3 regions of the Bacillus sp. YH3-2-B2 genome follow, and region 1 is predicted to be linked to each of the others. Evidence: predicted binding sites of a transcription regulator. Region 1 holds the regulator's gene; each other region holds the start of a gene.
The links. The regulator LexA, encoded in region 1, represses DNA repair genes until DNA is damaged. The targets are predictions, from matches to a motif close to CGAACATATGTTCG.

Region 1 (10,982 bases):
GGTGAACGATACCTGTTGCAGGCGGAACGGCCTGATAATTGTTAAACGCTTTCTTTGCCCAGCTTAAAAATTTATAACGTTCTGCATTTCTTTCGAATTCTAAGTCCATATTAATGGCTAACGCATCTTCCGTACCGGCTTTGTCAACTTGTACGGAGTGGTCAATGACCAGGTCAACCGGAATTTCAGGATTGATTTTATCAGGGTCTCCGCCGACAGAGGCCATGGCTTTTCTTAAAGATGCCAGGTCAACTACGGCCGGAACGCCGGTAAAGTCCTGCAGAATAACCCGTGACGGTTTAAACGGCACATCGATATCTTTTAATTCAGCAGTACCCCATCTTGCTAAATTTTCAACATGTTCTTTTGTAATGACGCGTCCGTCTACCTGACGCAAAACGGATTCCAAAAGAACCTTAATAGAATAAGGAAGTTTTGAAACATTGCCGACCCCTGCGTCTTCCAATGCTTTTAATGAATAGTAGTTATATGTTTTCCCATTTGAAGAAAATGTTTTTCTTGCTTGGAAAACGTCTTGTGTTGCGACTTTTTGCTGATTTGTCATTCTCCAAAATCCCCCTTCAATGATCAAGATCGTTCTTTAGATGAATGTTCACATTCCATCACAATTTTCTCACAATTTCATCTTAGTATAAAATCATACATAAGTAAATATCAATGTTTTTATTAAATACAATAAGATCGTCTTATCAGCATGATTTTCGGTAAATTTTGTCCGATTTTCCGCCTCATACAACGGGCTGTAAAGAGCCATATTAATGTTGAGGTGATGATCATGGTAAAACGGAAAGCCAATCATGTAATTAACGGCATGAATGATGCGAAAAGCCAAGGCAAAGGCGCGGGTTATATAGAAAATGACCAGCTCGTCCTGACGGAAGAAGAACGGCAGAACAATAAAAAAAGAAAAACAAACCAATAGCCGGAACACCTTAAAAAGGAGGCTTTAACATGACAAATAAAAACACAAGTAAAGATATGCATAAAAATGCTCCGAAGGGCCATAACCCCGGCCAGCCGGAACCGCTGAGCGGAAGCAAAAAAGTGAAAAACCGCAACCATACAAGACAAAAACATAATACAAGCCACGATATGTAAAACAGACCCCGGTGTCTGTTTTTTTGTGCCATTCACCCATTCAAAGCTTCTGCATACGTTATAGCAAGGCTTTTTAATATGGAGGAATGCTTCCATGAATCACTCAAAAAACGCTGAAGAATTTGATGATACGGAAGAATGGCTGCGGCAGTTTTACGAGGACCCGTATGCTTGGTATGACGAGACGCTGCCGATCGATCTATATGAAACAAGCCGTCAATATATCATTGAAGCCGACCTGACGGCGCTGAAGCAGGTGCAGGCGATCACCGTCACCCTTTCGGGAAATGAGTTTATGCTCTCTGTTAAAACGCTTGAACGGACGTTAAACAAACAAATGGTGCTTCCTTTTTATCTGAATGACAAACATATTTTCACTGATTTCACCAACCAAATTCTGACCGTCTCCATGAACAAGGAGCCAAATGAGACTCCTGCCTCATTTTCCTTTCAATTTCCTCTATAACATAAAAAAGCCGCTTTCATCCCTCAATGAAAGCGGCTTTTTTGTCCGGTCATATCAGTCATATACCCTCAAAGTGAATCTCCCATGGCCAAATAGCAGAATCACTATACGATAGAATATGTTCTAGCAACCGGAATGACTGGACATCTATCATTTTTTCTATTCTTTTTTTCATGTGTTCTTCTATTCTGTCTTCGTTTACAATATGGTTAAAGTAAGGAGGAGATAGAACAATGCTAGAAGGCTGGTTTATGTGGTTTATTTTATTTTGGGTCATCGTGATGATCGGATTGCTGTCTATCGGCGGGTTTTTTATGTTTCGAAAATTTTTAAAACGCTTACCGAAAGAAGACGGCCGGTCAGAACTGGATTGGCAGGACTATTATATTGAAAAAAGCAGGCACTTATGGAATGCGGGTGACAAGGCGTTTTTGGATGAATTGGTCGCTCCCGTACCGGAGCTCTTTCGGGATGTAGCCAAAGCGAAAATCGCCGGAAAAATCGGTGAACTTTCCTTAGCGGAGGAAGCTGAACAAATAAACCGTGATTTAATCATCAGGGGTTACATACTCGCCACTCCTAAGCGTGATCATCAATTTTTAAAAAAGCATCTCCGCGAAAAACAGATTGATCTTACTCCTTATCAAGCCCTGCTCAAATAAAAAACCTTTCCGTCCGCCGGAAAGGTTTTAATTCATCTGAATATCAGCGGTCTTCAGTTCATTAGAAAGTTTGCGGTAAGACATAAACATCGCGATGCGCCACGGGACAATCATTCCGAAAGCCAGAATCCAAAACATTCCGCTTAAAGCTCCGTAATCAATCGTCGTGCTCAAAATGGATTTCATAGCGATTCTGATAACCAGCAAACCAATCAGGATAAACACAAACGCTTTTGACCGTTTTAAATAGATTTCATTATTTTTAATCTCAAATTTAGATGTTTTAATCAGAAAAATAGAGAAGATCACGCCCAGCGTAATGGCCTCCAAAAATTCTTCGCCCGTCACTCTGAAAATCGGAAAAAGGAACATAAGCGCTCCCGTACTCATGAAAATCGGCGGGAGAATTATTTTTTTAGGTGAAGCGGGCTTGTCGGAGGCTTTAATCCTGACGATCATCACGGAAATTGCCATGGCCGCTGCAATAACGGATGAAATTATAATCATCATCTTTATCATTCCTTTGCTTGCACGGAGTTTGATACTATATACTATACTCCAAAAACATAAAAAAAACCAATTTGAAAAGAGAACACGTTTACGTTCCCGTTACCCGGCCTACGGCCTCCAGCACTTTAGATGCTTCAAACGGTTTAACGATAAAGTCTTTAGCGCCTAATTCAATCGCTTCCAGAACGATCCGCTGCTGCCGCATGGCGGTGCACATGATGATCCGGGCTTTCGGGTCAAAAGCTAAAATATCCTGCAGCGCCTGTATACCGTTTTTGACCGGCATGGTAATATCCATTGTCACCAGGTCGGGACGGATTTTTTGATATACTGCCAGGGCTTCCTCCCCGTCAGCCGCTTCCCCGGCCACTGTGTAATTTGCCGATTCCAGAATCTCTCTGATTTTCACCCTCATGAACTTGGCGTCATCTACAACTAAAACTCGTGTCATATTCCCCTCCACATATTTAACATTAACTAGTCTTATTGTACCAAAAACGAAAGGGTATATAATAGTTCAAAAGTTATTAATCCGTTACAGACCCGTAAATCCTCCGAAAAGATTTGACAGAACGATCAGAATGTAGCTCATCCAGTTAAAAAACAGCATAACTCCGATCAGAATCATAAGAATGCCGCCGATTTTCATGATCAGCAGCTGATGCTTGCGAATCCAATTCATTCTGGTAATAAAAAATGAAAGAACAAGAAAAGGAATCGCAAATCCGAGAACATATAAAAACATATACGGCACTGCTGAAGAAGGATTTGTATTTGCCAGCGAAAACACGGCTCCTAAAATAGGCCCGCTGCACGGCGACCATCCGGCTGCAAACGCAAGACCGATCAGAACCGAACCGATAAACCCCTCCGGACGGCGCTTAAAGTGAATGCGCCGCTCTTTCATCATGAATTTCGGCTGAAACACGCCAGCAGTAATCAGCCCGAAAAGGATCAGCATGATAGCGCCAAACTGGCGGATTGCTTCATGATATTGGGTAAAAAAACTGCCGATAAACGAAGTTCCATATCCCAATGCGATAAAAATCACGGAGAAACCAAGCAAAAAACAAAGTGTATGCACGAGGCCACGCTTTTGCAGCATCACCTTTTCTGTTTTCACCTCGTCCATACTGACACCAGTTATGTAAGATAAAAAGGCGGGGTACAGCGGCAGACAGCATGGAGAAATGAAAGACAGAAATCCGGCCCCAAACGTCAGAAAGTAATTAAAACTCACGATGACACACTCCCTTCGAGTTATGACAAAATCATTTCATTTTTTTAACACTTTCCCGAGAAGGATTACTTTTTATAGAAAAAGCTTATATAATTTAATTTGACATCGAGATATTATACTCCTTCTTATTTGAAAAACAGTATAAATGTGGATATAATAATAGCGACTCAGGTGAAAGATTTATGTATGAAAGGATATATCCCTGTGATTAGAGAGCATCTATTAAATGAAATTGAAAAAAAACGGGCAGAGCTGCTTAAAATCGTCATGACAAACGGAATGACATCAAACATTACGATAGAACTCAGCCAGGAGCTTGACCACCTTCTCATACAATACCAAAAAGAACTGCACACCGGCAGTTGGGGTGAAACATGACGCCAAAATAAAAAACCCTCTCCGGGTTTTTTATTTTTATAACCATGTATCTCTATATCATAATCTGTACGTATTATTTCGCTTGATTATTCATGGCTTTCATCATTTGATTAATTTTCTTTTGAGAAGGTTTCATTCCCATTTGCATCATCATCATGCGTAACATTTGTTCATTAATAGGCGGATTCTTTTTCAAATAGCTCATCATATATTTACGAGCAATAAAAAACCCGAGTGCAACACCTATGAGCAATGCGACAACGCCCACTAGGATGCCAACCCATAAAGTCATTTTATTTCCTCCTTCATGTTGTCTAGTTTAAAGTGTACTAAACCAAAGGCTATTATACAACATTTACATCTCTTTTTCCTCGTTTTTAGACAAAATTTCTTTCTCTGACCGGATTTAACCACCCGTAGCGCCGTGTCTTGAAATCCATTGCAAGAAAACAGGGGCTGATTTTACGCAGAATCTCAAAGAAAATCGTTTCCGCCTCATAATCTCCCGAAGCCGCAATCTCAATTAAACTGTCTTTCATCATGAAGGTGGCGCGGCCCTTTTCTCCGGGCAGTGTAAGCCGGTAAATGGAATCCAAACGGCTGTAACTCATTCGGTTTAAATGCAGCTGGAGCCGCTGATGCATATGTATCACCGGAATCGGTTCCGTTATATATTGAACTTGCTTTTCTGTCATTTGATATTCCTGGGGTGTCAGATCTGTCCAATGATAGTCTCGAAACAACTCAAACATAGCCGTTTCCCGCCCGAAGTAGTGGTTCGCAAACTCATCCTTTATCAGGTGCGTATAGTAATGACGTTCCATTTCCTCATCCCCTTTTAGAGCGCTTCGTTATTGCTTTCTATTATACAAAAGGAGAAAAGAAAGAATTGTCTATTACTGTTACGCCGCCCCTTCTATTTTTGTCGCATAAACAGGAAAAAGAGGATGATTTGACTCATCCTCTTTTGTCTCGTTATTTGTTTAGAAGTTTTTTCACGCGGTCAACTACGTTTTCTGCAGTAAACCCGTATTCTTTCATAATTGTTTCTCCCGGAGCTGAAGCACCGAAACGGTCAATTGCGAGAACGTCTCCTTCAAGACCGGTAAATTTGCCCCATCCGAAGCTTGAACCCATTTCGATCGCAAGACGTTTCGTCACATTCGGAGGAAGCACGCTGTTTTTGTACTCAGCCGATTGTTTTTCAAAGCGGTCCCAGCTCGGCATGCTGACTACAGATACGTGAATGTTTTCTTCAGCCAGTTTCGCTTGAGCTTCGATCGCAAGTCCGACTTCAGAACCTGTCGCTAAAAGAAGAGCGGCCGGTGATTCCGTTTGGGCTTTGGAAACGATATAAGCCCCTTTTTCCACGCCCGCATACGCTTCTTCAGCCTGCTGATCAATCGTCGGCAGGTTTTGGCGTGTCAATACAAGAGCTGTCGGATGATCTTGGCTTTGAACGGCAACCTTCCATGCAGCTGCGGTTTCATTTCCGTCAGCAGGTCTGATCACAGATAGGTTAGGAAGTGCGCGTAAAGAAGCAAGCTGCTCAATCGGTTCGTGAGTCGGCCCGTCTTCTCCTACGGCAATACTGTCATGCGTGAATACATAAGTGACAGGGAGTCCCATCAATGATGCCAGACGAATGGCAGGTCTTAAATAATCAGAGAATACAAAGAATGTGCCGCCAAATACGCGGAGGCCGCCGTGAAGCGCCATTCCGTTTAATGCAGCGCCCATCGCAAATTCACGGACACCGAACCAGAAGTTTTTCCCGGCGTAGTCTTTGGCCGTGAAGTCTCCTCCATTTTTGATTGTCGTTTTATTTGAACCCGCAAGGTCAGCAGATCCCCCGACAAAGAAAGGAATTTTCTTGGCGATCCCGTTCAGCACCTCACCTGAAGATGCGCGGGAAGCAAGGCTGCTGCCTTTTTCATAAACGGGAACTTCCTGATCCCAGTCTTTAGGAAGCTCGCCTTTTATGCCGAGTGACAGCTGTTCAGCAAGTTCAGGATATTTTTCTTTATAAGCCGCGAACAGTTCATTCCATTCCTGTTCTTTTTTCGAGCCGGCTTCTTTTACAGCTTGATTGAAATGCCCGTATACTTCTTCCGGAACATAAAAATCTTCTTCAAACGTCCAAGCATACGCTTCTTTTGTCAGCTTGCTCTCTTCTAGTCCTAACGGAGCACCGTGGACGCCGGATGTGCCCGCGCGGTTTGGAGAACCGAAACCGATCGTGGTTTTCACTTCAATCAAAGTCGGTTTTTTATCATTCTGGCGCGCTTTTTCAATGGCAGCCGTCAATTCAGCGATGTTGTTTCCGTCCTCAACATAAAGAACTTCCCAGTTCATTGCTTCAAAACGCTGCTTTACATTTTCAGAGAAAGAGCGGTCTAAATCGCCGTCTAAGGAAATGTCATTAGAATCGTATAATACGATCAGGCGGCCTAATTCAAGATGGCCTGCAAGAGAAGCGGCTTCGGAAGAAATGCCTTCCATTAAATCGCCGTCTCCGCAAATACTGTATGTATAATGATCAACTACGTTGAATGAATCACGGTTATATGTCTCAGCCAGATGGCGTTCTGCAATTGCCATTCCCACTGCCATTGCAATACCCTGTCCAAGCGGCCCGGTCGTTGCGTCTACTCCGGCTGTATGCCCGAACTCCGGATGTCCCGGTGTTTTGCTTCCCCATTGACGGAACTGTTTCAAGTCTTCAATGCTGAGGTCATATCCGCTTAAATGCAGCATGCTGTATAAAAGCATTGAACCGTGGCCTGCTGATAAAACAAAGCGGTCGCGGTTAAACCAGCCCGGATTCTGCGGATTTACATTCATAAATTTCGTCCACAGCGTGTATGCCATCGGAGCGGCTCCCATCGGCATGCCCGGGTGTCCGGAATTCGCTTTTTCAATTGCGTCTATAGATAGTGTACGAATGGTGGCAACTGATTTCTTTTCAATTGTATCCATTATAATCCCCTTCCTTATTGTTGTACCTTTTCATCATAAAGCGATGCTGACTTTTTCTCAACTCTTTCAGCTTAAATTTGAGATAAACTTGTTGAAAATTGTCGTAAAGCACATCCTGATATTAGTATATACGAAAAAAGAATACGTATTGCCGTATTCTTTCTGTTTAGTGAAGATTATTTTTCTGTTGTTCTCTTTTTAATTTTTCAGGGGTGACATCGTTGCCTTCCGGATCAATCACTTTTACGCTCTTTAACGTATTTTTCATTGAGGAGCGGAATCCTTTCAAATACTCCTGGCGAAGCTTTTGCTGTTCAGCTTTTTCCTCATCCGTTATCGTGTTTGATTTAGCTTTTTGAGCCAATTCGTTAATTCTTGCGATTTTTTCTTTAGAAATCATAATAAGCTCCTTTGGTGCGTGTTGATTATATACTACTAAAACGCAGTCTTTTTTACAACTGATGCGCGTCAGCTGCCTTCTGTGTCTGCGGTATATTCCTGAAACCGCCGGTGAACCGTGGCTTTGGACACGTCATAGCCGAATCCTCTTAGGGTCGCTGCGATTTCTGCAAAGGTAAGCTTGTTGGCTCTCAGCCTGATAATTTCCGAAACCGGAACCTCTTTTTTTTCTTTTCCGCTGTTTTCATGTCTGTTTTTCAGATTCCGTTCAGGTTTGTAGCCGTTTTTCACGGCTCTTTTCATTCCCCGCCGGATTTTCATATTGTGAATTTTCCTTTGATATTCCTCAACAATACTGACGATTTCAAGTACCATCGAATCAGCTTCGGAAAGCTCCAGTTCACCTTTATGAGCCGTCGTATATATCTTTACGTTCTCCCTGTAAATACAATGCAAAAGCGCAATCTTGGCGTTTCCTCTTCCCAATCTCGTTTCGTCCTGCACCAATATCGCGTCAATATGTGATTTTTTAATTTCATCAAGCATTTCAAATACTCCGTCGCGATCCATTTCATAACCGCTGGCTTTCTCAGAAATGACTTTCACGACTTCCATGCCGTTTGCAGCAGCGATCTCACTGAGCTCTTCTTCCTGTCTTTTTAATGACGTTTGCTGCTGTTCTTTGTTTGTGCTTACGCGGGCATAAATGAGCGCCTTCATTTCTCTCTTTCCTCTCTAATTGACAATGGCCAGCTGATATACGGCCGGATGCTTCTTCTTAACCGGAAGAATAAGTTCGTCTCCGGGCTTTATATCAGCAGTTTGGAGATGATTATTCTCCGTCACCCACTCAATGAAATCTTCTTTATTAATGTGTTTCTTTTCTGCTACATGATCCGCAAGTGACCAGAGTGTATCGCCGTCCTGAACCTTTATTTTAACATATTGGCTGAGGGACTGATCATTTCCCGCACATGAGACAAGTAAAATAGCGGCACTTAAAATCGCAGTAAACAGCCCGACAAATATGATAGATTCTTTCGCCATGTAAATAACCTCCGATAAGAATGTTTGTTCGCTTTTTATATCTTTCAGTATATACGAACAAATGTTTCTGTCAATCGTTTTTTTCGAACCTATGTTTGTACTGTCAGGAAAATCATGCTATAATCTACTTAAAAATCGACGTTTTGAGGTGCGAAATATGACGAAGCTATCAAAAAGGCAGCTTGATATCCTGCGTTTTATTAAAGAAGAGGTAAAAACGAAAGGATATCCGCCTTCTGTAAGAGAGATAGGAGAAGCAGTAGGACTGGCTTCCAGTTCAACCGTGCACGGCCATTTGGCGCGGCTGGAGACAAAAGGCCTGATCAGACGGGACCCTACTAAACCGAGGGCGATTGAGGTATTGGATGAAGAAGAAGTCCATATTCCGAAAAGCCAGGTCGTAAACGTTCCGGTCATCGGGAAAGTGACGGCGGGTATTCCGATTACGGCTGTTGAAAATATCGACGAGTATTTTCCGCTTCCTGACCGGATGGTTCCTCCGGGCGAACATGTCTTTATGTTAGAAATCATGGGAGAAAGTATGATTGACGCCGGCATTTTTGACAAAGATTACGTCATTGTCAAACAGCAGAACACGGCCAATAACGGAGAAATCGTCGTAGCTATGACCGAAGATGATGAAGCGACGGTTAAGCGCTTCTATAAAGAAGACAATTATGTTCGGCTGCAGCCGGAAAATCCGACGATGGAGCCGATTATCCTGCAAAACGTAAGCATTTTGGGAAAAGTGATCGGCGTATTCAGAGCCGTCCATTAATTCTATTAAACTTCATTTATCGTAAAAAACCCCTTACAGAGGGGTTTTTTTGCATAAAAAAAGCAGATTCGCCCTGGCTTAAGAAACGAATCTGCTAAGGAGGAAAAACTTACATTCTTATTATCCGACATCACACTTTTGAAGTCAACTAATAATGTTTCCCTCAAGAAACTTTTCATCCATTTTTCAACTTTTTATATATTTGTGCGTGATGAATTTGATTTTTTATCTTTTCTTTGGGCAGGTACGTCAAAAATTCAACTATGAATATTTAGTACATAGTGCAATAAGTTAAATATAAATATAAAAAAACCCGCTGCCTTTAGCGAGTATCTATTTTCAATCAAAATGATAATATTCTACACCGTAAAACCCTTTAATATAGACGGGACCACAGACGTTTGAAGAACTTTCAACCAGAATCCTGTATTTGTGATACGGATCAATTGATTTTTTATCCTGGGCACTGAGGTTTAGCCAGCTGCCGCTGTAGTTTTTAGAACTTAATGTATAAAAATTTCCGTTCAGCGCCATCCGCTGGAGTTTCATGCTTAAACCGCACGAAGAGTTGTTCATTATGGTGAACTTATAGCCTAAAAAATAATCGTCGGCAGCTACAGTCCCCGGATTTTCAATATGAAACTCTTTTGCGTTTCCCTCCAAAGTGAAGCTTGTTTTTGATCCGAATTCAGTGGTAGCCGCTTTAGCTGAGTGTATTCCGCTAAAACATAATAAAAAAACAGCAATACATATCCAATATTTTTTCATTTGCATCCCCCTTTTTACATATTTTAACTTGTGAATCCTGTGATGTCTATTCACATTTTACTTTATAACCACTATATACCAGTTTAAAAATTTGCGGATTGCTTACAATGAAGACTAAACGAAATAACGAAGGTGGTTCAAATGAAACACGTAATTGCTTTCGCTTCTAAAACGGCGCTCACACTTGCTTTACTGTACATTGTTCTGGATCTTATGTACCAAGTAACCTTTTTAAACGTTCTGTTTATTACAGTGATCTTAAGTTTAATCACTTATTTTGCGGGTGATTGCATGATTCTGCCGAGAACAAGCAATTTCACAGCCGTTGCAGCTGATTTCGGAATTTCATTCATTATATTATGGATATTCCTGATGAACATTGGCGGGTTTAATGTCTCTCCTGCCGCGGCATCGGTTATCTCTGCACTTTGCATTTCTGTTTTTGAGGCATTTTTTCACCGGTATTTGCAGCAATATGTACTCCCCGAAGATTACCAGGACACAACAGAGACGGATAGCACGCTATGGAGCTATCAAACCGAGGCGTCTGAAGAATTAGTGCCGGAAAAAGACCCTCAGGAAAAAACATAAAAAGGAGGCAATCGCCTCCTTCTCTATTTACTTTTGCTTCTGATC
Region 2 (10,982 bases), 630 kb from region 1:
CTCCAGAAAACTCGCCCAATCTTTATCAGGTTTTCTTTCAGGCATCGGGCTGAGCGTTATCGGCTATATCCCGAATGCATCTCAGACAAAAGGCACGTTAATCGGGATTAAAGGGCTTCTGCTGCTGTACCCGGCTTTCGCTTTAGCGTGCGCCATGCTGATTATCGGTTTAATGTATAAACTGACGGACCGGCAGCATGCCGAGCTCGTTCAGGACTTACATCATGCAAAACCTCAACTTTAGTGATTTTATGGACTGTCCGTTAATGGTACAATAGAAATAAATGCCAGCATACAGAAAGAAAGGAAAAACGATGGTAACCATAAAAGATATCGCAAAACTCGCCAACGTATCCCACACAACCGTATCCCGGGCACTTAACGGCAGCCCCCACATTAAAGAGCATACAAAACAGAAAATATTAGAGCTCGCTTCACAGCTGAATTACACACCGAATGTAAATGCAAAAAGCCTTGCCATGCAAAAGTCCCATACGATCGGACTGTTTTTTACAAGCATCACCAACGGAACCTCACACAGCTTTTTTTCCGATACCATCAAAGGTGTAAACCGCACAATCAGTGAGGAATACAATTTGTTCGTCCGCGCGATTGACGATCTGAAAAGCTTTGAAACCATTACGCCCATGAGATATGACGGAATCATTTTAATGAGCCAAAGCGACAGTGATAATTCATTTATTTATCATATCCGCGAGAAAAACATCCCGCTCGTCGTGCTGAACCGGGACATTGATGACCGGAGCATCACGAATATCCTGTCAAACGATAAAGAAGGCTCCAGACAGGCGGTCGACTGCCTGATCGCAAACGGACACAGAGATATCGCGATCATTGAGGGAAAGGAAGGATTCAGGTCAGCTTCGCAGCGGAAAGAAGGCTATTTGACATCTTTAATTGATCATTCTATCCCGATTAAGCATGAATACAGTGTAAAAGGCCGCTATGATATGGAAAGCGGCAGTCAGGCGATGGAAAAACTTTTGGCGCTTCAATCACCGCCTACGGCTGTTTTTTGTTCAAACGATGATATGGCGATCGGGGCGATGAATACCATTTTCGCCAAAGGCCTGAACGTTCCGGAAGATATATCCGTTATCGGGTTTGATGACATCGGCATTTCTCAATACATGACACCGAGGCTTTCGACAGTAAAACGCCCGGTTGAAAAAATCAGCATACTCGGCGCAGAGAAGATTTTGGCGCTTATCACCGACCCGGATACGGCGGCGGAAAAAATATACGAAAACACCGAGGTGATGATAAGAGACTCAATTAAAAAACTCACATAACAGCCCGTCTGAATATCCGGGTTTTCGTACGGGAAAATGTTAACGTGTGCATAAATGCAGAAGGAGGCGGACAGCTTGCGGCAGCTGAATAAAAAGATGTGCATTGAATACATTCAATATCCTGAAAAAGTCCTTCAGTTCGGCGAAGGCAACTTTTTGCGGGCCTTCGCTGACTGGCAGATCGATCAATTGAATCAATTGACGGATTTTAACGGAAGCGTTGTCGCCGTACAGCCGAGAGGCTCTGAGAAAATCAAACGTTTAAACGAACAGGACGGTTTGTTTACGCTTTTTTTGCAGGGGATAAAGGACGGAAAACCGGCTGAAGAACACATGATCGTCAAATCCATCAGCCGCGGCATTGATCTTTTTTCTGACTATGATTCCTTTAAACGGCTGGCAGCACAAGAGGAGCTTCGTTTTATCATTTCCAATACGACAGAAGCGGGAATTACGTTAGAGAAAGGCGACCGGCTTGAGGATAGACCTCAAAAAACATTCCCCGGGAAATTAGCGGCGTTCCTTTATTTCCGCTATAAGGCATTTGCGGGTGACGCCGAGAAAGGGTGCATTGTGCTTCCATGTGAACTGGTCGAAGAAAACGGACGGAAACTGAAGGCGGCCGTGCTTCAATATGCCGGGCTGTGGGAGCTGGAGCCTGATTTTACTCAATGGATTCATGATGCGAACATCTTCTGCAATACCCTCGTGGATCGGATTGTTCCGGGATTTCCTGTTGATACCGCGGAAGAACTTACCGATTTTCTCGGATACGAAGACCGTCTGCTTGTGGTCGGTGAGCATTATTATTTGTGGGTGATAGAAGGGCCGGAACAGCTTCAGAATGAGCTTCCTTTTGCTGATGCCGGGCTGAACGCACTGATCACGTCTGACCTTACGCCTTACAGGACAAAAAAGGTGAGAATCTTAAACGGCGCTCATACGGCATTGGCGCCAGTGGCTTTATTATACGGACTGCTAACCGTCCGGGAAGCGGCTGAGCACGAGGTGACGGGCAGATTCATCGAAGAGCTGATCAATGAAGAAATCCTTCCCGTGCTGCAAATGGAGGGTGTCACCCAGTATGCGGCAGATGTGTTACACCGGTTTAAAAACCCTTATATCCAACATTATCTGCAAAGCATCACCCTTAACGCCGCCGCGAAATTCAAAACAAGAAACCTGCCGACGCTGAAGGCTTATATCGAACAGGAGGGCCGGCTTCCTGAGAGGCTGGTATTTTCATTCAGCGCCATGATCTATTCATACTGGAACGGGCTGAACAAACCGGCAGATGGCGAGGAGGTTCTGAACCGTTTTCAAATGGCGCGGTCCCGTTGCAAAGATGATATGTTTCAAGCGGCATTTTCTATATTAGGAGAAGAGCGATTGTGGGGAAAGAATCTGAACCATCTTCCGGGGCTGACTGAACGAACGGCTTTTTTTCTCTCTGTCATTCATAAGCGGGGGATGAAGCATGCGTTACATGAATGCTGCGGCAATAAGGGGGAAGTGAAATGAAAGAGGTCATAAAAATCCATAAAAACGATAACGTGCTTCTCGCTATGCGCCATTTTAACAAAGGGGAGCGGCTGCATACAGACGGACTGACGATTGAAGTGAAGGACCTTGTAAAGCGGGGGCATAAAATCGCGCTGCAAACCATTGAAGAAAACGGCAGCATCATTAAATACGGTTTTTCGATCGGGCGTGCGATAAGGCGGATTTCGGCCGGCGAGCATATTCATACCCATAATCTGCAAACGAATTTATCCGATGTGCAAGAATACACGTATTCACCGCGCTTCGAGGACAATCCTTTTACAAATGAGAACCGGACATTTCAAGGCTACAAAAGAGAAAACGGTACATCCGGCGTCCGGAATGAACTGTGGATCGTGCCTACAGTCGGCTGCGTAAACGGCGTCGCTGAGAAAATCCTGCAGCGCTTCGTAAAAGAGGCGAAAGACATTGCCCCCTTTGACAATGTGCTGGTTTTAAAACACCAATACGGCTGCTCCCAGCTTGGCGATGATCATGAGAATACGAAACAAATACTGATTAACGCCATTCGCCATCCAAATGCGGGCGGTGTGCTGGTTTTAGGGCTGGGCTGTGAAAATAATGAGCTGGCGGCAATTAAGGAAACGCTTTCTGAAGTGAACGGAGATCGGGTGAAATTTCTCGAATCACAGGCTGTCACAGATGAAATTGAAGCGGGGACAGCGCTTCTTAAAGAGATACACCTTGCGGCAAAGGGAGATAAACGTGAGGAGATTCCGCTGTCAGAATTGAGCATCGGATTGAAATGCGGCGGGTCGGACGGTTTTTCCGGCATCACCGCAAACCCTTTATTAGGGAGATTTTCAGATTACTTGATTGCACAGGGAGGGAGCACGGTCTTAACGGAGGTGCCTGAGATGTTCGGCGCTGAGACGATTCTCATGCAGCGTGCGGCGAGTGAAGAAGTGTTTCATAAAACAGTCCGATTGATCAATGATTTCAAGCAATATTTTATGAAGCACGAGCAGCCGATTTATGAAAACCCGTCACCAGGGAATAAGGAAGGCGGCATTTCAACGCTCGAAGACAAGTCGCTCGGCTGCACCCAAAAAGCCGGTCTTGCACCGGTTTCTGATGTGCTGACATACGGTGAAACACTGAAAACAAAGGGATTGACACTGCTCAGTGCGCCCGGCAATGATTTAATCGCTTCTTCAGCGCTCGCCGCGGCTGGCTGTCACATCGTGTTGTTTACAACCGGAAGAGGCACGCCGTTCGGCACATTTGTCCCGACTGTGAAAGTATCAACAAATACCGATTTATTTCAATCAAAACCGCATTGGATTGATTACAACGCGGGGAGATTGGCGGAAGACGAAACAACAGAAGATCACATTGTAAGAGATTTTATTCAATACATTATTAACGTTGCAAGCGGACAATTCGTCAATAACGAAAAAAACGATTTTCGGGAGCTTGCAATCTTTAAGTCCGGTGTGACGTTATAAGGGAAAAGGCGATCTGACAACAGACCGCCTTTTTTAGATTAATTTTATCCCGCTGATTAAAATAATCGCCGCCATCACAAACTGCAGCGGGCGCGGTGAGAATTTCGGCGAAAAGAAGCTGCCGAGAAGCACACCCGGCACAGAGCCGATCAACAGATTCAATACAAGCAGGTAATCGACGCTTCCGAAGCTTGCGTTTAACAGACCGGCAACAGTTACGAGCAGAAAGGCATGTGCGATATCCGTTCCCACCACTTCTGCCGTTTTCATTCTGAACAGGTATAACATGGCGATCGCAAATAATGAGCCGGACCCAATAGATGTCAGGCCGACGATGAAGCCGAAAATGACGCCGATCAGTATCATGAGTGTCCGCTTTTCTTCAAGTGTTTTTTGCTGCCAGCGGTTCGGCCGCAGTTTTTTATCGAAAAAAAGGCGGGCGATAATGGAAATAGCGACAAGGGTCAGCACGTAGCCGAGCGCCTGTTTGATAATCTGCTCCTGATGCTGGTGAAAAGCGGGAAACAAGTGAAGAATACCGATGGCGGCTGTTGCGCTGGGAATGCTCCCGAGCGCCAAGTAGCCGACAAGTTTAAATTGAACGGTGCGCTGTTTCCAATGAGAAACGACACCGAACAGTTTGGTGATGGAATTATATAAAAGGTCAGTGCCGACGGCGATTGAGGGGTTGATCCCTAAAACGATCAGTAAAGGAGTCAAAAGCGCCGCTCCTCCCACACCCGTCAATCCGACCAGCGTTCCGACAAAGAAACCCATAAACACAATGCTTACAGTCATCTGTGTGCCTCCTGAATAATCCTACTATTTTTATCAGATTATATATGATTAAGAGGCGGTAATCAATTAAATTTTCGGAAAATTTTATACAGAACAAAAAAATCCGCCTGCCTGCTGTTATTTCGCAGATCGGCGGATGATGGCCGGATTATGATTTTTGCTGATAAAACGGAAGTTCCGTGTGGCCCATTTCTCTGACATACACGAAAAGATTGCCTTTATGATGAATTTCATGCTCCATGGCAAGCTGAAGGAGAGCCGCGCCGGTTATTTTTCTGCCGAAAGAGGCAGTCAGGTCAATTTCGCGGTTCAGCTGCTCTTCAGTCAGCTGTGACAGGATGTTTGTCGTTTTTTCAGTACATGCTTCAGCCAGTTTGACGAGGTCTGTTTCCGCTTCTTCTTTCGGTTTGTTCTGGATAGCTGATCCGTTTCCGTCGTTAATGACGTTTGCAAACATAAGAAAAGAATAAACGATGTGTTTTACAAGTTCCTGAGCGGACATTGATGTCTCCGCCGGCTTGTAGTCGTAATGCTCGCGGCTGATTTTTTCTGCCAGCTCAATCGTCACGTTTCGATGTGACAGAAAGTGGCTGACCAATTGATTTTGTGCTGTCATGTGAAAACCCCCATTTAATACAGAATAAAAGCTGCAAGGATATGCTATATCAACGGCACGGAAGAAACAAGCAATAAGCTTGTGATGAAGATAAATCGTTGCGGATATCCGAAATTCGACAATTGCGGTCTTTTTGCGTTCTTCTTTTTCTAGCAATTATGATAAAATATGACATATCTCGGTCATTCCAAAAGGGGGGATTTATTGAGGATGAAGCAGACTATTCCGTCCTCTTTTGTCGGGCTCAAAATTAATGAATGGTATACCCATATCCGGCAGTTTCACGTCTTTGAGGCGGAGCGCGTCAAACGTGAAGTAGAGAGAGAGATTGAGGATATGGAAGAAGATCAGGATCTGCTGCTGTATTATTCATTAATGGAATTCAGACACCGCGTCATGCTGGATTACATCAAGCCCTTAAAGGAGGACCCTTCTCAGCCTGAGTTTTCAGAATTATTGGAAGACATTGAAGGCAACCAGTATAAACTGACAGGACTGCTTGATTACTACTTTAATTTTTTTCGAGGAATGTACGAATTTAAACAGAAAATGTTCCTAAACGCCATGATGTATTACAAACGGGCTGAAAAAAACCTTGCACTCGTTTCTGATGACATCGAGAAAGCTGAGTTTGCTTTTAAAATGGCCGAGATTTTTTACAACCTGAAACAAACCTACGTCTCCATGAGTTATGCCGTTCAAGCCCTTGAAACGTACCAATCGTATGAGACGTACAACGTCCGCAGAATCCAATGTGAATTCGTTATTGCAGGGAATTATGATGACATGCAGTATCCAGAAAGAGCATTGCCCCACTTAGAACTTGCTTTAGATCTTGCAAAACAAGAAGGCAATCCCCGTCTTATCAGTTCAGCCTTATATAATCTCGGAAACTGTTACGAAAAAATGGGAGACCTCTCTAAAGCAGCCGAATATTTTGAGACATCCGTTTCCATTTGCAGGTCAGAAAAGTTCGATAATCTTCCGCATTCTATTTACTCATTAACACAGGTTCTTTATAAACAGAACACTACAGCCGAAGCAGAGAAGCAATATCGCCTCGGGCTCAGTATCGCCCGCGAATACAATGATGAATTGTTTGTCAATCTGTTCCAATTTTTGCATGCGTTATACGGCAAGGAAATGGATAACGCATCCGTCAGGCACACGTTTGATTTTCTGGAAGAACACATGCTGTATCCGTATGTGGAAGAATTGGCGCATGACGCTGCCAAATTTTACATGAAACACGGACAGCCTGAAAAAGCGCTCACGTTTTATGAAAAAATGGTGCACGCCCAAAAACAAATCCAGAGAGGAGATTGTCTATATGAAATCTAAACTATTGTCAGGATTGCTGCTTGTTGCTGTCGGGTTCAGCTTTACACAGGTGATCGGCCATGAAAGCCATTTGGAAAACCAAGCGGACGGCACATTCCATATTGCCGCGCGCAACCAAACATAACATAAAGACCCTTCTTTGGAAGGGTCTTATTTTTTGTATGCGTATCCATTCCATTTTTATCCGAATGCAGGGTCTATATACTCAGTTATCTGTCCTACGAATGCCACCTATTGATGAAAAAGGCATAAGGAGAGATGAAGAGTGGGGATTGAAGTGAAAAAACGGCTCGTATCGGCTGATAAATATGCGTTAAAATGTCCGAATCCGATGACGCCGGAGTATATTACCATTCATAACACGGCAAACGACGCATCCGCCGCTAATGAAATCAGCTATATGACGGGAAACAGCGAATCAACGAGCTATCATTTTGCGGTTGATGACAAAGAAGTGATCCAGGGAATTCCGTTGGACCGGAATGCCTGGCATTCGGGAGACGGCACGAACGGCACCGGAAACCGAAAGTCGATTGCTATAGAAATCTGTTACAGCAAGTCAGGCGGCGAACGGTACAGAGCCGCAGAAGAACTGGCGATTGCGTTTGCGGCGCAGCTTTTGAAAGAACGGGGCTGGGGGATTGACAGAATCAGAAAGCATCAGGACTGGAACGGAAAGTACTGCCCGCACCGCATTTTGTCTGAAGGCCGCTGGGATGAAGTGAAGGCAAAGATTGAAAAGAAATTAAGCGGAAGTATGCCGGCGAAAAAAGCCTCTATTTCTTCTTCTGCGTCTGAATACCATGTGAAAAAAGGCGACACCTTATCGGAAATCGCCGCATCGCACGGTGTCAGCGTAAAATCGCTGCAAAGCATCAACCATATCACCGATCCGAATCACATTACAGTCGGACAAGTGATCAAGCTCGCTCAGACGGGTTCTTCTTCAAAAAGTCAGGCTGTGTCTTCCTATCCGCTTCCATCCGGTGTGATCAAAGTGACGAAACCGCTGACGAAAGGGACAAACGTAAAACAAGTGCAAAACGCTTTATCCGCTCTTTATTTTTATCCCGATAAAGGAGCAAAAAATCATGGGGCGGACGGCGTTTACGGCCCGAAAACGGCAAATGCCGTAAAACGTTTTCAATCCGTCAGCGGATTAACGGCAGACGGAATTTACGGCCCGAAAACGAAGGCGAAAATTGAAGAAAAACTGTAATCAATAAAACGGAAGCTCCCCGGGCTTCCGTTTCTTCTTACATACAAACTGCGGCAAGGGCCTTTTGAATATCATAAATGCTTTCATCTTTTTTAAACTGCTTTGAGACAGCGGGAAGTTCCGCGCCTGAAATCCAAATTTTCAGCTCTGAATCAAGGTCAAAGCGGCCGGCGGTTTCTACGCTGAATCTGGAAATGCTCTTGTACGGAATGGATTGAATCTCCGTTTTCTTCCCCGTGAGTCCCTGTTTATCAACAAGAATAAGACGCTTATCCGTAAAGACAATGATATCTCGGACAAGCTTAAATGCGGCGTTGACATTCTCACCTTCCAGCAAAATACGGGCCAGTTCTGCTTTTGCTTCAGCCGTCGATATTGTCGACGCATTGCCCAGCAATCCATTGATGAACCCCATAATATCTCCCCCTTGATACGTATTCTATCAAATCATACTATAAAAAGGTTTCCATTCCCAGATGAGTAGAGTAAACTGGTGCTGACTGGAAAAGGAGAGCATGTTACACATGAAAGATAGATATGACAATTTCGCAGCTCTTTCCGCTGCTGAATCGGAATACAGAATTATTTATGAAGAAAAAGAGGGAAGTAAATGTATCGTCCTCGCTCCCCACGGCGGCAGGATTGAGCCGGGTGTCAGTGAGCTGGTGCAGGCATTTTCTGACCAAAGCTCAATTTATTTATTTGAAGGGACGAAGCGGTGCGATAACCGTTCTCTCCACTTGACAAGCACACGCTTTGACGAGCCTCTGGCTTTAGAAAAAGTGACCGCCCATCATTACGCATTGGCTTTTCACGGGTATCATGATCTGAAAAAGGCAAATACACTCGTCGGGGGCGCGGATCTGGAAAAAGCAAGACTGATTTGTGATCTGCTGCGTGAAGCGGGATTTGATGCCGAGCTGACAGAGAAGAATGATCGGCTGGCAGGTGTAAATCCCGGCAACATTGTCAATCGGACAAAAAGGAAAATGGGACTGCAATTGGAAGTGAGCACGGCGCAGAGACACGCGCTGTTCAGCAATTTTGGCTGCCGGGGAGAAAAATATACGCCAACCGATCTGTTTTTTCGGTATGTAGAAACCGTGAAGGCCGGTTTTTATGATAAATGAACAGGGGCCCGTTCTTACATTCACTGGAGCTAGGCGGCGCATGAAGTGCTTGGCGGGCAGCACGGTGATTACAGCGTCATGATGCAAAAACCTTTCCTCCGATGTCAAAATGATGACATTCTGCCGGCTGCGTTTTAAGCCGGCGGAGAATCGCTAATTTTCAATAAAATACGGCGTTTTTTCTTCAGCGGCATGCAAGTGTGTCTGTCCGCTTCCATAATACACATTCGGCCGCTTGTCGGATAACAGACAAGCGAGCCGCTTCTGAAATTGAATACCTGCTTTACGCCGTTCAAACAGCTCGAGCCTTTTTTCCGCAAATGATGCCGTCACCCGGAAAGCGGCTGCGATTAAAATAACGGCGTGGCTCCTCCGCTGGGGAAGCTCCATGTTTAACAGCATAAAGGTCGGTACACAGAAGTGGTACATAAAATGGTTGGCCTGAAATTCCTGCAGTTCCCTGAACAGCTTGTTCATATGAAAATGGTTCCCGGTATGCTTCAGCACATGGCACAGTTCGTGCGCAAAATCCTGCCATTGCTCTTCGGGTGACTTTTTTTGATTCAGGACGATGCTGTACATACCGTCCCGCTTCAGCATCATACTGTGCGTATCTTCAAAATGAATCCAAATGTCAAGCTCCTTGGCAATCATCTGCATATCAATATGGAGAGGGGCGGTCATTCCCATGCGGCAATATAAGTTTTTGACGTATTCCTCAAGATGTGTTAAAAAATCGCCCAATTGAATACACCCTTTCGAACATATGTTCTTTTTTAAGCGAGAAAGAAAAGCCCTGATCGGACTTTGAATCAATTCCCTTTTCTTTTAAAAATAAACATTCAGCTTTTATATCGGCTGAACGTTAAGCAGTTTAAAGGAAAAGAGCGGATTATTTATGTTTCGGCCTGCGGTTTTTCTCTTTTTCTTTTAAATAATTAATGAATTCAATGGCCTGCTGCTTGCTTTCCGGGGAAAAGTCCTGCATGTCCCGATATGCGATCTGCAGGTCGGGATCGGCAAACATGTCTTCATCTGAAGGTTCTTTTCCGGTTAACAAATAATCAGTCGACACTTTGAAATAATCCGCAAGCTTTTGCAGCGTGTCGTAATCGGGTTCAGATCGGCCGTTTTCATAATGAGAATATCTGGCGCGCGAGACACCGATATGATTTGCGACTTCTTCCTGCGTTTTCTTACCTCTGAGACTCTTTAATCTTCCGCCTATCATCCGAAATGACCTCTCTTTTTTCAACACCCTAAGTTACTTATGATTATAGATACAAAATGTATCAAAAGAAAGAGATGATAAAAAAAGTATCAAAAAGGTCTTGATGATACGAAATGTATCGTATATAATCAACATCATAGGGATACAAAATGTATCAAAATACGATAAGAAATTGATCAGGAGGGTGAGAGATGCAGGCGATAATCATCCGTTTCAGCAGCAATCCGGCTGACCAGAGATGTTTAGGAAAAGCAGGAGGTTCGATATCTTTTACCGCTTGCGGACTACCGGTATTCCGATTTGATAACCGATTGCAGTATGAA
Region 3 (10,982 bases), on a different contig from region 1:
AATCACGAAGCTCTGCCGCCCGCTCGAAATCAAGCGCTCTGGCCGCTTCTTTCATTTCGTGCTCCATTTGCTCAACGACTTTCTGGCGTTCTTTCTTCGTCATCTTCGCCAGTTTAGGCGCGGCTTTTGTTTTATATTCTTCTTTATCCTCAGCGGCTTGCGTCGCGCGGATCACATCGCGGATTTCCTTATTGATCGTTTGCGGCGTAATGCCGTGAATTTCGTTAAAGCGCTCCTGCTGTTCCCGTCGGCGCTTCGTTTCATTAATTGCGATCTCCATCGAATTCGTGATTTTATCGGCATACATGATGACGCGGCCTTCCGCGTTTCGTGCCGCCCGTCCGATCGTCTGAATCAGCGAACGTTCAGAACGGAGGAAGCCTTCTTTATCCGCATCGAGAATGGCGACAAGTGATACTTCCGGAATATCAAGCCCTTCCCTCAGCAGGTTGATGCCGATTAACACATCATGTTTTCCGAGGCGGAGGTCACGGATGATTTCAATCCGTTCAAGCGTCTTAATCTCGGAATGCAGATAATTGACCTTGATGCCGATTTCCTTGAGATAATCGGTCAGATCCTCTGACATTTTTTTCGTTAAAGTCGTCACGAGAACGCGTTCATTCCGTTCAATCCTCGCCTGAATCTCGCCGATCAAATCATCAATCTGTCCTTCGATCGGACGGACGTCAATGAGGGGATCGAGGAGTCCCGTCGGTCTGATGATCTGCTCGATCATTTCCGGCGTATGCTCAATTTCATACGGTCCCGGAGTCGCCGACACGTACACGATATTGTGCATATGCTTTTCAAATTCCTCGAATCGGAGCGGACGGTTGTCAAGCGCTGACGGGAGGCGGAACCCGTGATCGACAAGCACCTGTTTTCTCGCCTGGTCACCGTTGAACATGCCGCGCACCTGCGGAATCGTCACATGTGATTCATCAACGACAATCATAAAATCGTCCGGAAAATAATCAAGCAGCGTATACGGCGTAGAGCCCGGCGGACGGAGCGTCAAATGTCTTGAATAGTTCTCGATCCCTGAGCAAAAACCCATTTCCCGCATCATTTCAAGATCATACCTCGTCCGCTGCTCAAGCCGCTGCGCTTCAAGGAGCTTGCCGTTTTCGTGCATCACTTTCAAGCGCTCCTCAAGCTCCTGTTCAATATTCAGAATCGCTTTTTCCATCTTTTCCGCCCGGGTGACGAAGTGGGAAGCCGGGAAAATCGCGACATGGTCACGGTCGCCGAGAATTTCTCCGGTCAAAGCGTCGACCTCCCTGATCCGCTCAATTTCGTCTCCGAAAAATTCCACTCTGATACAATGTTCGTCACGGGAAGCCGGAAAGATTTCCACAACGTCTCCGCGCACGCGGAACGTCCCGCGCTGAAAGTCGATATCATTGCGGGCATACTGGATATCCACAAGCTTTCTCAGCAGCTCGTTCCGCTCAATCTCCATTTCCGGTCTGAGCGACACGACCATTTCCCGGTATTCTTCAGGCGAACCGAGGCCGTATATGCATGACACACTCGCGATAATGATGACATCTCTCCGTTCAAACAGAGAGGATGTCGCGGAGTGTCTCAGTTTATCAATTTCATCATTAATGCTTGCGTCTTTCTCTATAAAAGTATCCGTTTGAGGCACGTACGCCTCCGGCTGATAATAATCATAGTAGCTGACAAAATACTCGACAGCGTTGTTCGGAAAAAATTCCTTGAACTCGCTGTACAGCTGTCCGGCAAGGGTTTTGTTATGGGCAATGACCAGTGTCGGTTTATTCACTTCTTTAATCAGATTGGACACGGTAAAGGTTTTGCCCGTCCCTGTCGCACCCAGGAGAGTCTGGTGTTTTCTGCCTTCCTGTATGCCTTTGACAAGCTTCTCAATCGCTTGCGGCTGATCTCCCTGGGGCTGATATTTCGAGACTAACTCAAAACGATCTTTCACAAAAAAGCCTCCGTTTCTTTACGAAATCTTCCTATTGATATAGTAACACAATGACGGGCAAAATCACTAAAAATACGAACTAAAGTTCGATGGTTTATTTTTACCAAGTTAATTTTTGTATAAAAAACCTGCTTTTATGGCGTAAAAGCAGGCATTCTATTTCATATTCACCATGTCAGGCATTGTCTTTCTTTTTGTCTGCTTCTTTTTTGGCCATGTACAGCCCTCCGGCCACCAGCGATACGACATCCAATCCAACGATAAAATACGTTTCGGTGTAACCCTTTAAATAGGATGCGAAAAGCAGTGCGGCTGTGAGAGCGATCGCCACATAGTGGTTAAACGTGACGCGCGTAAAAAGGACGACCAGCATAAAAGGGAAACATAATGCAAAAACGGCTTTTGTAATCACAAAAACCCTCCTCGGGAATTCTTCATCTCATCTGATTATAGTAAAAAATGAAGAATCGGACAATCGTTCCCCTGCTATCACAATACCCTTTTTCAGCAGTCTTCAATCATCTGTCAAAAAAAATGTGAATATAAATCCATTGAACCATTAACCAGATGAATCGAACTACCTTTCTTCAGCCGAAAGGATGAGAAGGTTTAGGTCTTTGTATCTTTGACAGTTTCTTCCTCCCTCTTTACAATGTAATGATAGTGTTTACTATCATTTTCTTGGATGAAGAAAAAAGGGGGTCATACCGCATGTATTCAGTGCGATTTCAAAAAGCGGAAGAATCGAGCCGCTCTGCAGGAGCAAAAGGAATGAACCTGATTAAACTGACGAAAAACGGGCTGCCCGTTCCCGGCGGTTTCATCATTCAGACGAATGCCCTGACACGTTTTATGGAAGACAACGGGCTTCAAGCAGATCAGGAACAGCTGGAGCGCGCCATTATGAACGGCACGTTTTCAAAAGAGCTTCGGGAGGAACTGACAGCGTCGTTTTATGAATTGAGAGAATCATACGCCTCTGTCGCCGTACGTTCCTCCTCCGCGTCCGAAGATCTTGAAGGCGCTTCTTTCGCGGGCCAGTACGAAACCTATTTAAATATCAAAACAGAAGAAGAGTTTCTCGGAAAAGTGAAAGAGTGCTGGGCTTCCTTCTTCTCGGCGCGGGTCAGCGGTTATAAAGAGAAAATGAACAATGACACCGCAGAACCGTTAATGGGCGTTGTCGTGCAAGGTCTGATCAATTCCGAGGTTTCAGGGGTTATTTTCAGCCGCAACCCCGTCACACATGATGACGGAGAACTGATGATCAGCGCGAGCTACGGCCTCGGAGAAGCAATCGTCTCCGGCAGCGTGACACCCGACACATTTATCGTCAATAAAGACACATTTCAGATTGAGAAAGAAATCGGCTTAAAAGAAATGTATATCGTCTCTAAAGACGAAGGCGTGACGGAAAAAGAGACGTCCGCTGACATGAGAAGCCGCTTCTGCCTTGATGACGAGAGCGTCAAAGAGCTTGCCATGCTGACAATAAAGACGGAGGAACTGTACGGTTATCCCGTGGATCTCGAATTCGGATTTGCCGAAAATAAGCTGTATCTGCTTCAGACCAGACCGATTACAACGATCGCGCAGGATCAGAAAGCGGCAGACGAAGAACGGGAATTTATCATGACGCCCCGGGATCAGAAAGATTTTTGGCTCAATATGGAGGCCAATATAGAAGGTCCCGTCAGCCCGTTATTCGCTTCACTCATTGTGCCGGCTTTGGAATACGGCCTCAAAGAGAGCACGAAGGCCTTCCCTGTGATGGGCATCGAGATTGAGCGTGTCAAACTTCATCAGGGCCATGTTTTTTCCAGACAGCATAAGACGGACGACAAGCTGCCCGCAGAACAGTTAGAAGCGCTTTTCCCCGTCTTGGCTGACCGCATGTATGATATTATTCAGGAAACCTTTCTGCCTTTTTATCAAAAGCTGGACGAACTGGCGCATACAGACCATACACCGGAGACTGCTCTTGATGCGTTCCGAAACCTGCAAGACTTCTATTTAAAAGGATACGAAGAACATTTCAATATTGTCTTTCCGCAGGTTGCGTTAAACATGATACTGGAATCTATGTACGGACAGGTTGAGAAAGAAAACACCTCCCTTCTGTATGAAATGCTGGCCGGCGTCATGAATAAGTCATTGGAGACCGACAGACAGCTCTGGCTGCTTTCCGGACAAGTAAAAGACAGCCCTGAACTGCGGCGCGTCTTTACGGTTTCTCATGCCGATGAGCTGCATCAGACGCTTCTGCAATCAAATGAGGGAAAACGCTTTCTCGAACAAGTCGGCGAATTTTTACAGGAATACGGCTGGAGATCCGTGAAAAGTCATGATCTCATTGAACAAACTTGGGCGGAAAACCCTTATTTCGCTTTGGCCAACATTCAGAACTATGTCCGGAACGGATACGATTTTGACAGTGAGTTTCATAAAACGATAGAAAAACGAAAACAGCTCTACGCCGACTTTATGGATAGAATTGAAGATGACGGCTTCCGGGAGACGTTTGACCGCTATTATCAGTGGACATTGTCTTCATCCGTCATCAAAGATGATCACCATTTTTATATTGATGCGATGCTGGACGCCAAAGCGCGCCTTTGCCTTCTGAAAATCGGCGAGCTGCTTCAAAAACAAGGCGTAATCGATGATCGGGAGGATATGTGGTACTTATACAGCGATGAAGTCGAGAAAGCGCTGGCGTCGCCGGTTCCGATGCAGGAAAAAGCCGCTGAACGAAAACAGCTCTTCCAGCAATATCAATTGCTTGAAGCCCCCGCTTATCTCGGGACTCCGACTTCGGAACAGCTGAAAACGGCTGAACAGATTACCGGCTCCATCACAGAAGATGAAAAAAACACTGAACATCAAATTTACGGACTTGCAGCGTCAAGCGGAATCGCAAGCGGACCGGTGAAAGTCATTCGTGACGCAAGTGAATTTTCCCGTTTTTCAACAGGAGACGTGCTTGTCTGCAAAATGACGACACCGCTGTGGACCAGTCTGTTCCAAGATGCAAAGGCCGTCATTACGGACACGGGCGGCATCCTGTCACATGCGGCGATCATCGCGAGAGAATACGGGCTCCCGGCCGTTCTCGGCACACGTGCCGCGACTGACAGGCTCAACGACGGAGATATCGTCACGGTAGACGGGACAAACGGCAAGATTACGATTGTCAAACGCGCTTCATGCTAGGTTTCCCTCTTTATTGACGGGCAGGGCGGGTGTATACTTGTCCTGCCAGTATTTACGCGAGGTGAAACATGTTGAGAACGACGAACAAGAGAATTATTGACGCCGCGATGAATCTGATCATCCAAAAAGGATACCGCGCAGCGACAACAAAGGAAATCGCAGAAAAAGCAAAAGTAAGCGAAGCAACGATTTTCCGTAATTTTAAAAACAAACAAGGATTAATGAAAGCCATGATTGAACAGCAGACGCCGGTTCCGGAAAGCATGATCACCAAGGCGGAAGGCGATCTGTATGAGGATCTTCTTCATTTCGCCACGACCCTTCTGCAGCAATTGGAACAAAAAAAAGAAGTATTCCGCATCTGCCTGCGCGAACCGGAACTATTCGAAGACGTCCTGCAGGATATTGTCGTATATCCGCAATCCGTGAAAAAGCATTTAATCGTTTACTTTAAGGAGCTGACAAAGAAAAATATGATAAGCCCCGGCAGCGAAGAAGCTAATGCAGACGTCTTTATGACGATGATTTTCGGTTATTTTATACACCGGCTGCAGCTGGGGAAAAGAGTCATTACTCTCTCTGAGGAAACGATGCTGAAACACAGCACTGAGATTTTCATGAAAGGCATTACCGGCCGGTCACTTTCCGGCTCCAAGGAGGATGAAGGATGGGTTCAAAGAAAGAATGGGCGCTGATCGTTTCGCTTTTGCTGGGAGCCATACTCGTTCCCATCAATTCTACGATGATCGCAGTCGCCCTTTCATCCATTTCCCGCTCATTCAGCGAATCAATTGCCAGCATCACATGGGTAGTGACCGTGTACTTAATCGTGATGGCCGTGACACAGCCCATTGCCGGCAAACTCGGTGATATGTACGGAAACAAAAAAATGTATTTATGGGGCGTCGGCCTTTTTCTCATCGCATCATTGGGGTGCGCCCTCTCGCCAAGTCTTTTCTTATTGATTTTCTTCCGGGCGCTTCAGGCTGCCGGCGGCGCTTTGCTTACGCCAAACAGCATCGCCATCATCCGCCATGTCGTGTCTGAAAAACGGCTTCCGAAAGTATTCGGCTTTTTCGGCCTCGGCGCCGGGCTGGGCGCGGCTCTCGGTCCGTTTATCGGCTCTCTATTAATTGAGAGCTTCAGCTGGCATTCGATCTTTTGGGTCAACATTCCGTTTCTTGCGATCGCACTCGTGACGGCATTAATGATGTTTCCTAAATATAAAGAAGAAACGTCTGACGCACCGCTTGATATCATCGGGTCCGTTTTGCTTGCCGGAAGCATTGTATCTATTATTCTTCTGACGAAAAATGAAAGCTCTTTGGGCTATTGGGTGTACGCGCTGCTCATTCTCGTATTTGTTCCGCTATTTTTCAGGCGGGAGCTTCGCACGAAACATCCGATTATTGATTTTGATCTATTTAAAAACACGACCTTTACGAGCGCCAATCTGTCGGTTCTGTTAAGCAATTTAATGATGTACGCCGTTTTATTGATTATGCCGCTCTTTATGACCGGCCACTTCAGCATGAACACGTCGCACAGCGGCATGGCGCTGTCAGTCTTTTCTGTTTTCATGTCCGCCAGCAACTGGGGCGGAGCTCAGCTGCATCAGAAATGGGGCGCGCGAAGAATGATTTTTCTGTCCTTCGGGCTGATGGCCGTAGCCAATCTCTTATTTTTGCTTTTGGTTTATTCCCATTCCGTTCCGTTTCTTATGGCATCGCTTATTGTAGGAGGCATCGCGTCAGGTGCGGGGCTGACGAGCATGCAGGTATCTTCTCTTGCGACGGTAGAACCGGGCATGTCCGGCATCGCATCCGGGATTTTCTCCACCTTCCGTTATTTCGGAAGCATTATTTCTTCAGCACTGATCGGTTTAATCTCCGGGTTTCATATTCTGTTTATCATATTGATCGGAGTTTCTGTGATCGGCTTGTTCGTATCGCTTGGAATTAAGTCCGGGGAAACCGTTCAGACGAAAAAAAGCCATTCGGCATAACGAAAAAGGTTCCGTAAGCATCTGCTTTCCGGAACCTTTTCTAGTTTTCCTTCTTCATTTTCTCTCTCAAAGTGTCACCGCACTCCCCCGATGCATAGAGTATCGCAATGCGGTTTTGCTCTATGAGATTCTTTTTATTTAAAAGAGAAAAGGGGAATGTAAATGGCTGAGAATCCAGATCAAATTCGCCCGCTGGCACCGTCTCTTACGATCACGGCCGTTCAAAACAGCATAGAAGGAACAGCGTCAGATCTCGTTCTTACCTATTCGCCGAATTCCGTGCTTTCGTTAGGCGGAGTCGTATTCCGTCTGCCTGAAGGGTTTACCGCGACAACGAATGACACCCTCAACAACAATAACTTAACTTCTTCACAACTATCAGAAGGCGGCAGAAAAGTCACTTTGCCATTGACGCTTGATCTTCTCGGACTTGCCCAGTTCACGCTTGTGCTGAAAAACAAAACACTCCCGGCGCCAGGCACGTATACCTTTTCTGCAGAGAATACGGTGCTGATCATCGGTTCGCTTCTGCCGGCTTCCGCGGATCTTACTGTGAACCCGGCAGCTTTTGCGTATGTGACCAACTATTTAAGCAACCATGTCGGCGTCATCAATAAAATGACCGGCACGGTTTCAAGTGTCATTCCGGTGGGAGCAGCACCGCTGGGCATCACGATAACGCCTGACGGCAGATTTCTGTACGTCTGTAATTCGGGAGAAAACAGCGTATCCGTTCTCTCAACCGAGACAAATAGCGAGGTCGGGAGAATCCCGGCAGGCGCGTCTCCTTATAAAATCGCCGCTTCGCCAAACGGAAACTTTATATACGTCACCAACCAGCAAAGCAGCAATGTATATGTGATCAGCACACAAACCAATACCGTCACCTCAGTCATCCCCGTCGGCCTTCTGCCGACAGGCATCGCCGTATCGCCGAACGGACAGCTTGTCTATGTGCTGAATACCAATACAAACACCGTTTCAATCATCCGCACGTCAGACAATACAGTGGCGGCAACCATTATTATGCCGTACAGCTCCCCTTCAGATGCCGTCTTTTCGCCAGACGGAAGCAAGGCTTATATGACAAACCTTAACAGCAACAATCTCGCCATCATTGATACCGGTACAAACACGATCATTGATACCGTCAATTCGGAGCTGAATCCGCTCGGTGTCACGGTAACGCCTGACGGGGCGAAAGTGTATATTTTAAATTCGAGCAGCAGCACCGTATCTGTGCTGGATACAGCTGCAAACACGATCACCGCGGTTATTCCGGTCGGTCTGTATCCGTTCAGCGCCAAACCGGCAGCTGACGGAACACGTATCTTCGTCACGAATTTTTTCAGCAATCTGATTTCCATCATCGACACGGCATCCGATACCGTCGTCGGCACCATTACCTCAGTATTGTATCCGGCTGACATCGTAATCCGGCCGTAAAAAAAGCCCGGCCGCCGTGTTGTTAGCGGCACCGGGCTCTTTTATAATGCTGTCATTTCTTCGTGCTCGTGTTCATCCTGCACGAATAAAATACCTAATTCATGATGTTCGCCTTCATAGGACGCGCGCTGATCAAACCGGATTTCACCATTCAGGCCGATGATCTCCATTTTTACAAATGCGCGGTTCTTTTGAAGTGCTTCATAAAAATCCGATACATGCTTCACGGGGATGCCGTTTACTTTCGTAATAATCTCACCAATCTTCAGCTCAAGATCGTCCGCGGGTGTATTCGGAATGATGCCGAGCACCATTAAGCCCTGATCCCGCTTAGAGAAATAAAACGGAGCCGCGTTATCGTTCAGCCGCTGTCTCAATGATAAAAACAGGCGTCCGAGCACCGCAATACAAGCGGCAGCTCCGGCAAGCGGAGTCCACCAAAGGGCAGCTGCCCCGAATGCGGTCACGATAACCCCGAGAATCATGACACGTTTCGCCGTTATCCTTATGCTGACTTCCGGAAGTGACCCCTGCACACGCTGTCCGAAGCCGGCGATATAAGGAATCCAGATCAAATGGAAAGAGCCGCCCGGCACGGTAAAGACAGGCCACCAAGAAAGGTGGGACTCAAGCCCGCTGCCCGGCACCAATAAGAAAAGCGGAAGCAGCCATGCGCGATTCGCCAATTGTCGGCCGATGGGCAGGCCTCTGCTGCTGACGACAAGCGCCGGAGATGTTTTCAGATGCGCTGAACGGCAGGCAGCCGCTCCCTCCGTGATAATCAAAAGGCCCATAAACACGGCCGCCGACGCCCAATTCACACCGAATGCCTGCGGAAACCGATCCGCAAACGGCACTGTGTGGGTATACTGAAGGATAAACGCAATGAACATGCCGGCGCTGACAATATAAGCTGAGGACAGCCAATTCATACGGAACGTCAGCGAAGCCAAAGCCGTCACGGCCGCGATTATGCCGAGAAGACCGAATGGAATCGAAATTCCCAGTCCAAAAAATAATATGGAGAGAAGAATACCCGGTATAAGTCCTTTTATGTATGTAAAGATAAGCTCGTCATACATATCCGCGATTTTTGTATGAAACGTATGGCGTTCACGTTTGATCCGCAAATATCCGCATGCGAGACTTATGATGATAAAAAACCAGAACATCGGGTGCAAAAAAAACAGACCGATACTTTTCAGAAGTTCAATTCCCCATTGAACAGACACTGCTTTCACCGCCTCAAGCCAAACATTTTAATTCTATTCTACCAAATAATCATTGGCTTGAATATCTCAAACGTCTATCTCTCTTCCGTCATCCACAGCGTTACATTTGAGAGAGAGAAATCTTTCAGATAGTGGTCAACCTCCACCTCGATCACGCCGCTGATCAGAAGCATGGACCGCTTAATATCCGTCAGATTGATTCCTAAACGTTTATGGTTTTTCATTAAGTAAGTGAAATAATGCTTCGCACACTCTTCATTGATTTCGTGAACGCATTCAACATTTGTGTAATTGACCAGGTATCTGCTGAACAGCATAAGAAGACTTAGTGCTTTTGTTGATGAAAATGTAACGTCTTTTGTTCTGTCTTTTAGTTGTTCCACTAATTCATAATATTTTTTTTCACGCACAATACTTGCCCTCTTCAATTGTGAACCCCCATTTTTTTATCCAGATAAGCACGGGTGATTACAGCTGCCGTGCTGAAGCGCCGCAAACACTTCTGCTTTCGATACTGAAATGCAGCTGCCAAACTAAAACTGTTCTCTATTAGAACCTTCTTTTATTGTAAGAACTAAAACTGACTGAGGCAACTTTCAAAAGTTTCATTTTGAATACATATTAACTCGGCATAAAGTCTCTCTTCTCTATAAATATCGGGTAATGTTTGTCCTTTATAAATGTTTAAATGTGAAAATTTTTTTAATATCTTGTCAAAACCGTCATAATTATATGTCTTTTGGTTCATTTTTTACGAATGACAAAAGAAATAGGAGACGCAAAAAACGCCTCCTTTTCATTTATTTTACAAATAATGATTTTAACGCCATTTGCAGCTGCAAATCATTTTTTTCGTCAGATTTCTTCTCATTCATCAGCTGATTCATTTTTTCCGCTGTCTTTTTATCAATGACTGCTGTTTTATCAAGCTTGTACCGGTCTTGAAACGCCAGAACGGCTTTTTTCATTGTTTTGCTGAAATAGCCGTCCGCTCTGCCCGGGTCGAAGCCTAGGCCTTTCAGCAGGATTTGGGCGTGTTTGACATCCGCGCTGTTCATATCAGGCTGAAGCGGCTGTTTCAGCTGAAGCGGTCCCGCCGCAAAATAATCCGGCTGGCTCACGGCGATTG

Region 2: the regulator LexA is predicted to act here: its motif matches at 10,188-10,201, upstream of ACWJJX_RS01860 (ImmA/IrrE family metallo-endopeptidase).
Region 3: the regulator LexA is predicted to act here: its motif matches at 2,033-2,046, upstream of uvrB (excinuclease ABC subunit UvrB).

What each region holds. Positions count from the first base shown of each region.
Region 1 is NZ_JBSJQE010000001.1:960,736-971,717, reverse strand. It holds gene acnA (aconitate hydratase AcnA) at 1-565, opposite strand, end outside; gene sspO (acid-soluble spore protein SspO) at 797-943, shown strand; gene ACWJJX_RS04590 (small acid-soluble spore protein P) at 973-1,119, shown strand; gene ACWJJX_RS04585 (Hsp20/alpha crystallin family protein) at 1,214-1,585, shown strand; gene ACWJJX_RS04580 (DUF2621 domain-containing protein) at 1,819-2,247, shown strand; gene ACWJJX_RS04575 (CcdC family protein) at 2,275-2,766, opposite strand; gene ACWJJX_RS04570 (response regulator) at 2,846-3,208, opposite strand; gene ACWJJX_RS04565 (cytochrome c biogenesis protein CcdA) at 3,293-4,000, opposite strand; gene ACWJJX_RS04560 (aspartyl-phosphate phosphatase Spo0E family protein) at 4,202-4,375, shown strand; gene ACWJJX_RS04555 (YneF family protein) at 4,449-4,667, opposite strand; gene sirA (sporulation inhibitor of replication protein SirA) at 4,753-5,199, opposite strand; gene tkt (transketolase) at 5,351-7,354, opposite strand; gene ACWJJX_RS04540 (DUF896 domain-containing protein) at 7,521-7,754, opposite strand; gene ACWJJX_RS04535 (YneB family resolvase-like protein) at 7,823-8,473, opposite strand; gene yneA (cell division suppressor protein YneA) at 8,489-8,800, opposite strand; gene lexA (transcriptional repressor LexA) at 8,958-9,578, shown strand; gene ACWJJX_RS04520 (hypothetical protein) at 9,918-10,346, opposite strand; gene ACWJJX_RS04515 (YndM family protein) at 10,488-10,937, shown strand; gene ACWJJX_RS04510 (prohibitin family protein) at 10,965-10,982, opposite strand, start outside.
Region 2 is NZ_JBSJQE010000001.1:326,542-337,523, forward strand. It holds gene ACWJJX_RS01805 (MFS transporter) at 1-244, shown strand, start outside; gene ACWJJX_RS01810 (LacI family DNA-binding transcriptional regulator) at 315-1,313, shown strand; gene ACWJJX_RS01815 (tagaturonate reductase) at 1,389-2,834, shown strand; gene ACWJJX_RS01820 (UxaA family hydrolase) at 2,831-4,324, shown strand; gene ACWJJX_RS01825 (sulfite exporter TauE/SafE family protein) at 4,358-5,122, opposite strand; gene ACWJJX_RS01830 (DinB family protein) at 5,271-5,738, opposite strand; gene ACWJJX_RS01835 (response regulator aspartate phosphatase) at 5,943-7,079, shown strand; gene ACWJJX_RS01840 (PhrA family phosphatase inhibitor) at 7,069-7,203, shown strand; gene ACWJJX_RS01845 (N-acetylmuramoyl-L-alanine amidase) at 7,345-8,298, shown strand; gene ACWJJX_RS01850 (PH domain-containing protein) at 8,336-8,713, opposite strand; gene ACWJJX_RS01855 (poly-gamma-glutamate hydrolase family protein) at 8,823-9,428, shown strand; gene ACWJJX_RS01860 (ImmA/IrrE family metallo-endopeptidase) at 9,582-10,172, opposite strand; gene xre (HTH-type transcriptional regulator Xre) at 10,321-10,659, opposite strand; gene ACWJJX_RS01870 (hypothetical protein) at 10,851-10,982, shown strand, end outside.
Region 3 is NZ_JBSJQE010000002.1:573,165-584,146, reverse strand. It holds gene uvrB (excinuclease ABC subunit UvrB) at 1-1,957, opposite strand, end outside; gene ACWJJX_RS07885 (CsbA family protein) at 2,133-2,369, opposite strand; gene ACWJJX_RS07880 (PEP/pyruvate-binding domain-containing protein) at 2,669-5,170, shown strand; gene ACWJJX_RS07875 (TetR/AcrR family transcriptional regulator) at 5,242-5,865, shown strand; gene ACWJJX_RS07870 (MFS transporter) at 5,838-7,175, shown strand; gene ACWJJX_RS07865 (BslA/BslB family hydrophobin) at 7,338-8,621, shown strand; gene ACWJJX_RS07860 (S1C family serine protease) at 8,663-9,853, opposite strand; gene swrA (swarming motility protein SwrAA) at 9,928-10,281, opposite strand; gene ctpB (carboxy-terminal processing protease CtpB) at 10,654-10,982, opposite strand, start outside.